One region of the Pantoea folii genome, then DNA from elsewhere that is predicted to be linked to it. Evidence: predicted binding sites of a transcription regulator. Region 1 holds the regulator's gene; each other region holds the start of a gene.
What was found. The regulator CRP, encoded in region 1, controls carbon source genes, mostly activating them, when cyclic AMP is high. The targets are predictions, from matches to a motif close to ATGTGANNNNNNTCACAT.

Region 1 (3,283 bases):
CCGATTGTCAATCTGGAGTGGATTCAAAAGCTGGTGCGCGACACCAGCGAGCGCGGCCATTCCCGTGAAGCGGTGATGGATTCAGTGGTGCGTTCAATGGAGGATTATATCAACTTCATCACGCCGCAGTTCTCGCGCACCCACATCAACTTCCAGCGTGTACCTACGGTGGATACGTCAAACCCATTTGCCGCACGTGAAATTCCCTCACTCGATGAAAGCTTTGTGGTGATTCACTTCCGTGGACTGGAAGGCATTGCTTACCCTTACCTGCTGGCGATGATCCAGGGCTCGTTCATTTCGCATATGAACACGCTGGTGGTGCCGGGCGGCAAAATGGGGCTGGCAATGGAGTTAATCATGACGCCACTGGTGCAGCGGCTGATTGAAGGTAAACGGATTGAATAATCCAGAAATTCTGTAGCGGCGGCCGTTTGGCCGCCCACTTATGTTATCGCTCAATCACTTCGTAACTGTGCGTCATTTTCACACTATTGCCGAGCATGATCGCCACCGAGCAATACTTCTCCGCCGACAGATCGACGGCCCGCGCCACCGCTTTATCGCTTAGCGCTGTGCCGCTAACGATAAAATGCAGGTTGATTTGCGTAAAAATACGTGGCGCTTCTTCCCGGCGCTCGGAGGTGAGTTTCACCTCGCAGTCAGCCACATCATTTCGGCCTTTTTGCAGGATCGATACCACGTCAATCGCGCTACAGCCGCCTGCTGCCATCAAAACCATCTCCATCGGGCTTGGCGCTTTGTCACCCGAGTTACCGTCCATTAATACCTGATGGCCTGATGAGGATTCTCCGAGAAAGGTCAGCCCTTCCACCCATTTCACTCGTGCCTGCATTATTCTTTCTCCTGAAGTGGCGGTTTTGCCGCCAGAGTACGCTTTCACTTGATAAACAGCAATCCAGACTCTTCCGCCTGTTGCTGAAGCGAGACAACAGAAGACAGCTTGCAAAAGCTGTGCTACAAACAGTGCTGAAAATATTTTCGTCATCACAGACGAAGGCGGGAAGAATCAAAAGCGTAGCTTAAGAATCACCCGGAAATAATTTTCCTTTACTGGAAACGCTCGACGATTACACCGCCTGACAGGGAAAACTGCCCCCTGTGTTTTGGGCACGATTACAACAGAGGATAATAGCGAATGGTTCTCGGCAAACCGCAAACAGACCCTACACTCGAATGGTTCCTGTCCCATTGCCATATTCACAAATATCCGTCCAAAAGCACGCTCATCCATCAGGGTGAGAAAGCGGAAACGCTGTACTACATCGTGAAAGGTTCCGTTGCGGTTCTGATCAAAGATGAAGAAGGCAAAGAGATGATCCTCTCCTACCTCAATCAGGGAGACTTCATCGGCGAACTCGGCCTGTTTGAAGAAGGCCAGGAACGTAGTGCCTGGGTACGTGCTAAGACTGCCTGCGAAGTGGCTGAAATTTCCTACAAAAAATTCCGTCAGCTGATTCAGGTAAACCCGGATATTTTAATGCGACTTTCGTCGCAAATGGCGCGTCGTCTGCAAGTCACCTCCGAGAAAGTGGGCAACCTTGCCTTCCTCGATGTGACGGGCCGTATTGCGCAAACACTGCTTAATCTGGCGAAACAACCCGATGCGATGACGCACCCCGACGGGATGCAAATCAAAATCACACGTCAGGAGATTGGTCAGATCGTGGGTTGCTCACGCGAAACCGTGGGTCGTATCCTGAAAATGCTGGAAGATCAGAACCTGATCTCCGCACACGGTAAAACCATCGTCGTCTACGGCACCCGCTAATTTCTTATCACCCACGGCGTGATGGCAACATCGCGCCGTTTTTGTTTGCGATGAGCTGATGTGGCGCCGAATCATCTATCATCCTGAGGTCAACTACGCACTGCGGCAAACGCTGGTGCTGTGCCTGCCTGTGGCACTAGGCTGGCTGTTTGGCGATCTGCAAAAAGGCCTGCTGTTCTCCTTAGTGCCTGCCTGCTGCAACATGGCGGGTCTCGATACCCCGCATAAACGCTTCTTTAAACGCCTGATTGTCGGCGGCTCCCTGTTTGCCACCGCCAGTTTTCTGATCCAATTTCTCACCAGTGACGCCATTCCGTTACCGCTGATCCTGTTTGTGCTGCCGCTGCTGATAGGCGTGACCGGCGAAATCAGCCCGCTGCACGGTCGCTTGTTGCCCGCCACACTGATTGCCGCCATCTTTAGCCTCAGCCTGGTAGGACGCATGCCCATGTGGGTGCCGCCGCTGCTGTATATCGGCGGCACGCTATGGTATGGCCTGTTTAACTGGTTCTGGTTCTGGCTGTGGAAAGAGCAGCCGATGCGCGAAACGCTCAGTCTGCTGTATCGGGAACTGGCGGATTACTGCGATGCCAAGTACACCTTGCTGACGCAGCTCACCGATCCGGAAAAAGCGCTGCCGCCGCTGCTGGCGCGTCAGCAAAAAGCCGTTGACCTGATCACCACCTGCTATCAGCAGATGCACATGCTCTCTGCCAGCCGCGATAACAGCCACAAGCGCCTGACGCGGGCTTTCCAGGTGGCGCTTGATTTGCAGGAGCACATCTCGGTGAGCCTGCACCAGCCGGAAGAAGTGCAAAAGCTGGTCGAGCAGAGTCACGCCGAAGCGGTGATCCGCTGGAATGCCAAAACCATCTCTGCGCGTCTGCGCCTGTTGGCCGATGCCATTCTCTATCATCAATTGCCCGATCGCTTCCACATGGAAAAGCAGCTCGGCGCGCTGGAAAAAATTGCGCGCCAGCATCCCGACAATCCGGTGGGCAACTTCTGCTATTACCATTTCAGCCGCATCGCCCGCGTGCTGCGCACCCAGAAACCTTTATACACCCGTGACCTGATGGCCGATCGCCAGCGCCGTTTGCCGCTGTTCCCGGCGCTGCGCAGCTATCTTTCGCTCAAGTCCGCTGCATTGCGCACCGCGGCTCGTATTTCGGTGATGCTGATGTTCGGCAGTGCGCTGGCGCTGTTCTTTAATATTCCCAAGCCTTACTGGATTCTGATGACCATCATGTTTGTCAGCCAGAATGGCTACAGCGCCACACGAGTGCGTATCCAGCACCGTGCGCTGGGGACCTTTGCCGGATTGCTGATCGCCGCAGGATCGCTACGGCTCGAAGTGCCCGAATCGATCACCCTGCTGTTTATGCTGGCCATCACCCTCGCCAGCTATCTGGTCACGCGCAAGTATTACGGCTGGTCGATGATTGGCTTCACCGTGACGGCGGTGTATTCGCTCCAGCTGTTGTCGCTGAA
Region 2 (3,283 bases), on a different contig from region 1:
CAGCTGTTCCGCCGCTATTGTCAACAAAGGTAAGAGTGCGGCCTGGCTCGCAGCTGATTACTTATTGCGCACTACACTTGCACTGGACGTTCCAATTGTGGAGAACTGACCATGCAAATTACACCTTATGTGTTTTACAACGGTCGCTGTGAAGAGGCGATAGCCTTCTATCTTGCGGCCACCGACGGCGAACTGCTGTTTAAAATGACCTTTGGCGATATGCCCGATGAAACCACCGTCGAAGATGAAGGTTGCCCCTCTGGCGTGACCTTCTCGCCTGAACAGATCATGCATGCCCATCTGCGCATCGGGCAGGGTGAATTAATGATGAGCGACGGTGCACAGCAGGCAAGTTATGCCGGATTTTCCGTGAGTCTATCCACGCCAGATGAAGCGCAGGGTAAACGTTGGTTTGACGCGTTGTCAGAGGGTGGGGAAGTGACGAAAAAGTGGGAACCGACGTTCTGGGCGCACGGTTTCGGCATGTTTACCGATAAGTTCGGCGTGCCGTGGATGGTGAATGCCTATAAGCCGCAGATTTGACGGGCAGGGTTTTACAGCCGGTCAGCCTACGTAGCGGCACAATTTAATGCGTTTCTGATAGCGATATTGCCGTTTCAGTAACGCGCGAAAATTGCGCCGCTAAGGATCTAGCTAATTAGAAGTTGTAACCCACGACCAGGTAGTAACCCCAACCGGTTGATTTCACTTCAAACGGACCGTTGCCGAAGTTCAGCTCTTGTCCATCCGCCCACTGACCGCCATTGTGGAAATAACGTGCCACGGTAGAAACGTGCCAGTGATCGTAGTTCAGCGACAGAATGTGGCTGGACGCGATCGAGTTGCTGGTACGTGATGGACCGGTCTCATCGCGCAGGTCTGAACCCCAGTCGAAGTTGGTGAAGCCGATGTAGCTCAGCTTGCCGCCCCACAGATCGGTAATCGGCACAAAGTATTTCACTTTGAAGCGATAACCATCCCAGCTGTTTTCGTTCGCTGCACCGTAGTTCTGCCACTGGTATTTGGCATACACGTTCAATGACAGACCGATATCGCTGTGGGTATCGATGTCGGTACCCAGACCCATGTACCAGGTGTTCTGACGCTGTGAAGCGTTGCGGCCCATGTCATAGATATAGTTGTTCGCGAAATACCACTCTTTAAACGGACCAAACGCCAGGCTGGTGCCGGTCAGTTTATCGATAGAGAAACGTGGCTCAATTTCCATGAACAGCGGCGAACCGTGGTCAAAAATGCCGTTAGCGTTGCTGTTACCCACGCCAAAGAAGTTGGTCAAGTCCGCATAGCCGTAGAAATCGAACCAGTCTTTTTTAGCAAAGGCTTCGTATTCGAGATACACGTCATTGTTGAACTGCGGCCCGAAGCGGGTGTGCGTACTGCCCACGACGTTAACGCTCTGATGCCACCAGTCTGAAAGATACTGCGGATCGCTGTCTGCCGCTTGTGCCGCGCCGGTCCAGCTGCTGGCCAGTAAGGCCCCTGCTATCAATGCTTTAAATTTCATTATTTTATTAACCACATGCTAGTGATTGCTGCGGTTGCGCCGCAATCGAGTGAAATCGATCCCAGGGGATGGGCCGTGTGTTGTTTTTATCCGGTCTGAATCGCCGAATTTTCAAATGTGCGTAATGTGCCTGTAACAGAGCGATAGGAAATAGATTTTGATCACGTTTGTCAAAATGTGTTGCATTTTGATTCACTGAATATGTGATTTTGATCACATAAATACCGTGTGGCGAACGGAACCCCGCAACCGTTTACGTTGTCGCGTACAACCGCAAAAATGTCAGATGCAGAAAAAGAACGTAGCGGCACGATTTATCATGCGCCTTTAAAATTTGGCGGCGAAAAATGCGTGGTTCATCGTGTAGGGCGATTTAGATGAGGAAAAGACGCAATACGTTGTGCCGCTACCGCGCTGGATATTCAAGGCGGTAGCGACACGTCGGTTATGGCAAGGTCACACGCACCTGCAGGCCGGAGATTTGTCCCTGGGCGTTATGGCAGTTCGACAGCGCGACCTGCATCTGATGCTTCTGCGCTACGCTGCGCACAATCGACAGACCCAAACCGCTGCCTTGCGCCTGTACATCTGGCGAACGGGTGAAGCGATCAAAGGCGCGTTCGATAAAGGACTCCGGCATGCCCGGCCCGTTATCGACGATATCCACCACGGTGTGATTGCCCACGCGATGCAGTAGCACATCTACCAGGCTGCCTTCCGGCGTGTGCAGCATCGCGTTGCCGATGAGGTTATCAAACAGGCTACGCAAATCGGAACGGCTGGCGTGCAGGCGATAGTGCGTGGTGCCATTAAAACCGATATCAATGCCGCGTTTATCGGCGACCACCATCAACTGCTCGATGCTCTCTTTCAGCAAATCATCGAGCTGGATGGTTTCCACCGTGGCCACCACCGACTGATCTTCCTGGCGCGAGATATTCAGCAACTGCGTCACCAGATGGCGGGTGCGCGTGACGCCTGCTTCCAGCTGATCAAACTGGCGACTGGCTTCACCAGGCTGAATATGCTGGCGCAGATTTTCCAGCTGCAAGGTGACGGCGGTAACCGGCGTGCGCAGTTCATGTGCCGCATCTTCAAGGAACTGTCGCTGCGATGACCAGGCTGCCCGTAGCTTATCGAGCAGAGAGTTATAAGCAGCCACCAGCGGTAGCACTTCATCCGGTAAGCCATCCGGCGATACCGAGTGTGGATGCATTGTTTCTTGTGCGGCAATCTGTCGCGAGGCAACGCGCAAATCTCGCGTGATGGCACGTACTACCAGCCAGATCACCAGCAGTGACAGCGGCATCATCAGCATTAAGGGAATGATGGCGGACAGCACCCGCTTCACCATCAAACTTTTCATGTAGCCGATGTTGTGTAAAACCTGAATATTACCGATTTCACTGCCCAGTTCGCCGGGACGGGTATACACGCGCCAGTCACAGTCATCGCCACAGTCGCCGACTTTTAAATCGGACCAGCCTTTTTTTGCCTGCAGCGGCGCCTGTAAAGCAGGCCATGAGCTGGCACGCAGATGATTATTGGTGTCCCACAGCTGAACGATGTAGGTGCTCTTCAGCTTCTCTTGCTGCATCACCATTGGCATCAGCGCAGGCATACGCTGGCTGGAGGACCAGGCATCAGCAATCTTGGCGAGCTGATCGTCCTTCATGGTGCCCATCATGTCGCCATAACAATGGTAGAAATACCAGGTGACGCCGCCGATCATCGCCAGGTGCAGCAGCACCAGCGTGG
Region 3 (3,283 bases), on a different contig from region 1:
AATAAATTTTTACCTTTACCCAAAACTTCATTAGGAACTTCGCGCTAAAAACTTAATCTCACCATCACGACCACAGCAATGGTCTGGCCGTAAATCTTAGAGAGACACAGACAAATGAAAAAAAGCACATTAATGTTAAGTGCGCTGGCGCTTAGTCTGGGCATGGCATTGAGCCCTGTCAGTTTCGCGGCGGAAAGTGCTTCCTCCTCGAACCAACAGTTGCCAAGCCTGGCGCCGATGCTGGAAAAAGTGATGCCTTCCGTGGTGAGTATTAGCGTTGAAGGCAGCACCACGGTGAAAACCCCGCGCATGCCGCAGCAATTCCAGCAATTCTTTGGTGATAACTCGCCATTCTGCCAGGACGGTTCGCCATTCCAAAGCTCGCCAATGTGCCAGGGCGGCGGTGATGGCAGCCAGGGCGGTGACAACGGCGGCGCCAACACCCAGCAGCAAAAATTCCGTGCACTCGGTTCGGGTGTCGTGATTAATGCCGATAAAGGCTATGTCGTCACCAACAACCATGTGGTAGATAACGCCACCAAAATTCAGGTGCAGCTGAGCGATGGCCGTCGCTATGACGCCAAAGTGATTGGTAAAGATCCGCAGTCTGATATTGCTCTAATTCAACTGCAGGACGCCAGGAACCTGACGGCGATTAAGATCGCTGACTCCGATGACTTACGTGTCGGTGATTACACGGTAGCGATCGGTAACCCGTATGGACTCGGCGAAACGGTGACCTCCGGTATCGTTTCAGCGTTGGGCCGCAGCGGCTTGAACGTCGAGAACTACGAGAACTTCATCCAGACCGATGCCGCCATCAACCGTGGTAACTCTGGTGGTGCGCTGGTGAACCTGAACGGTGAACTGATTGGGATTAACACCGCGATTCTGGCGCCAGACGGCGGCAATATCGGTATCGGCTTTGCTATCCCAAGCGCGATGGTGAAAAACCTGACGGCGCAGATGATCGAGTATGGTCAGGTGAAGCGTGGCGAGCTGGGCATTATGGGTACCGAGCTTAACTCTGAGCTGGCGAAAGCGATGAAAGTCGATGCCCAGCGCGGTGCCTTTGTGAGCCAGGTCCTGCCTAACTCGGCAGCGGCAAAAGCGGGTGTGAAAGCCGGCGATGTCGTGGTGTCGATGAATGGCAAACCGCTGACCAGTTTTGCCGCACTGCGTGCAGAAGTGGGTTCACTGCCAGTGGGCACTAAACTGCAGCTGGGTCTGTTACGTGACGGTAAACCGGTGACGATTACGGTTGAACTGCAGCAGAGCTCGCAGGAAAAAGTGCAGTCCGCCACGATCTACACCGGCATTGAAGGTGCCGACCTGAGCAACATCGACAGCAACGGCCAGAAAGGCGTGCGCGTGGATAATGTGAAGGCAGGTAGTGCTGCAGCGCGTATTGGTCTGAAGAAAGGTGACGTGATTAGGGGCGTTAACCAGCAGGCGATTGCCAACCTTGGTGAACTGCGCAAAATCCTTGACACCAAACCGTCGGTGCTGGCCCTGAACGTGCAGCGTGGCGACAGCAGCCTCTATCTGCTGATGCAGTAAGTTTTAGATAATTGAGAACAGGCGAGCTTCGGCTCGCCTTTTTTGTTTTTGTATGGCGCAGCAGCGCTATTCGCTAGCATCAGCACCACTTTAACGTTGTCCGGATTGTGCAAATGTCCGTTGTGCAATGTGACGCCTACCGCAATTCCCGTATTCTCTATCCGGCTATGTGCAGTTGCACAATGCCAGCCGTGCGTGGGATGCGTATTCTGTCAATTCTTCCCTTTCTCTGGAGTGATTGATGGCCACCTATCATCTCGATGCGCGACTGGCTCAGGATATTGTTGCCCGCACCATGCAAATTATTGACAGCAATGTCAACGTGATGGATGCACGCGGCCGCATTATTGGCAGCGGCGATCGTGAGCGTATTGGCGAATTGCACGAAGGTGCGCTGCTGGTGTTGTCACAGGGAAGGGTGGTGGACATTGATGAGGCCGTGGCGAAACATCTGCATGGCGTACGTCCGGGCATCAACCTGCCGTTGCGTATTGACGGCGAGATTGTCGGCGTTATCGGCCTGACCGGTCAGCCAGCAGCACTGCGTCACTACGGTGAACTGGTGTGTATGACCGCCGAAATGATGCTGGAACAAGCGCGGCTGTTGCACATGCTGGCGCAGGACAGTCGTTTGCGCGAAGAGCTGGTGCTGAATTTGATCCGCAGCGACACTCTTTCACCTGCGCTGAGTGAGTGGGCGCAGCGCCTGGGCATCGATCTCAATCAACCGCGCGTGGTGGCGGTGGTGGAAGTCGACAGCGGCCAGCTTGGCGTTGACAGTGCGATGTCGGAATTGCAGCATTTACAAACTCTGCTGACAACGCCGGATCGTGACAACCTGATTGCTATCGTTTCACTCACTGAAATGGTGGTGTTGAAGCCGGCGCTCAATGCCCACGGCCGTTACGATCAAGACGATCACCGCCGTCGCGTGGATCAGTTATTACAGCGTATGAAAGAGAGTGGGCAGGTGCGGATGCGCATCGCGCTCGGCAATTTCTTTACCGGTCCCGGCAGTATTGCACGTTCCTACCGTACGGCGCGTACTACCATGATGGTGGGCAAACAGCGCATGCCGGAACAGCGCAGCTTCTTCTATCAGGATTTGGTGCTGCCCGTACTGCTGGATAGCCTGCGCGGTGGCTGGCAAGCGAATGAACTGGCGCGTCCGTTGGCGAAACTCAAAGCCAATGATAATAATGGATTATTGCGACGTACGCTGGTGGCGTGGTTCAGTCATAACGTGCAGCCCAGCGCCACGGCACGCGCACTATTTATCCATCGTAATACGCTCGAGTATCGCCTGAACCGCATCTCCGAGCTAACCGGATTAAACCTCGGCAATTTTGACGATCGATTGTTGCTGTATGTGGCGCTGCAACTGGATGAACAGAGCTAACCCTTAGCAGGGCCAGGAGAGGAAGATGCCCCGATTGAATGTGCGCCTGATTTGGCTGTTGGCCGGCTTGCTGATGACCGCGACCTGTCATGCCAAAGCTGTTTCGCTGGCCTTTTTATCTGGCGAAGAGATGCAACAGACGCGAACTGCGCTGCAAAATCATCAGGCTGCGCCACAGACAGAGCGGGCGTGGCAGCAACTCAAGCAGGCTGCCGATCGCGCGCTTAAACAGCCCAATCCCAGCGTGACGCAGAAAGGGATGTTACCTCCCAGCGGTTCCCGCCATGATTATCTCAGCCTGAGTGCCTACTGGTGGCCGAATCC

Region 2: the regulator CRP is predicted to act here: its motif matches at 1,727-1,744, upstream of AC1MDE_RS11405 (nucleoside-specific channel-forming protein Tsx).
Region 3: the regulator CRP is predicted to act here: its motif matches at 1,688-1,705, upstream of AC1MDE_RS12650 (CdaR family transcriptional regulator).

What each region holds. Positions count from the first base shown of each region.
Region 1 covers NZ_JBWXON010000022.1:46,134-49,416, forward strand. The annotation lists gene AC1MDE_RS21805 (phosphoribulokinase) at 1-408, shown strand, start outside; gene AC1MDE_RS21810 (OsmC family protein) at 452-856, opposite strand; gene crp (cAMP-activated global transcriptional regulator CRP) at 1,160-1,792, shown strand; gene AC1MDE_RS21820 (YccS/YhfK family putative transporter) at 1,851-3,283, shown strand, end outside.
Region 2 covers NZ_JBWXON010000008.1:73,617-76,899, reverse strand. The annotation lists gene AC1MDE_RS11415 (LysR family transcriptional regulator) at 1-33, shown strand, start outside; gene yjdN (VOC family metalloprotein YjdN) at 112-543, shown strand; gene AC1MDE_RS11405 (nucleoside-specific channel-forming protein Tsx) at 659-1,525, opposite strand; gene AC1MDE_RS11400 (sensor histidine kinase) at 1,971-3,283, opposite strand, start outside.
Region 3 covers NZ_JBWXON010000009.1:154,731-158,013, forward strand. The annotation lists gene degP (serine endoprotease DegP) at 115-1,560, shown strand; gene AC1MDE_RS12650 (CdaR family transcriptional regulator) at 1,802-2,959, shown strand; gene AC1MDE_RS12655 (alginate lyase family protein) at 2,985-3,283, shown strand, end outside.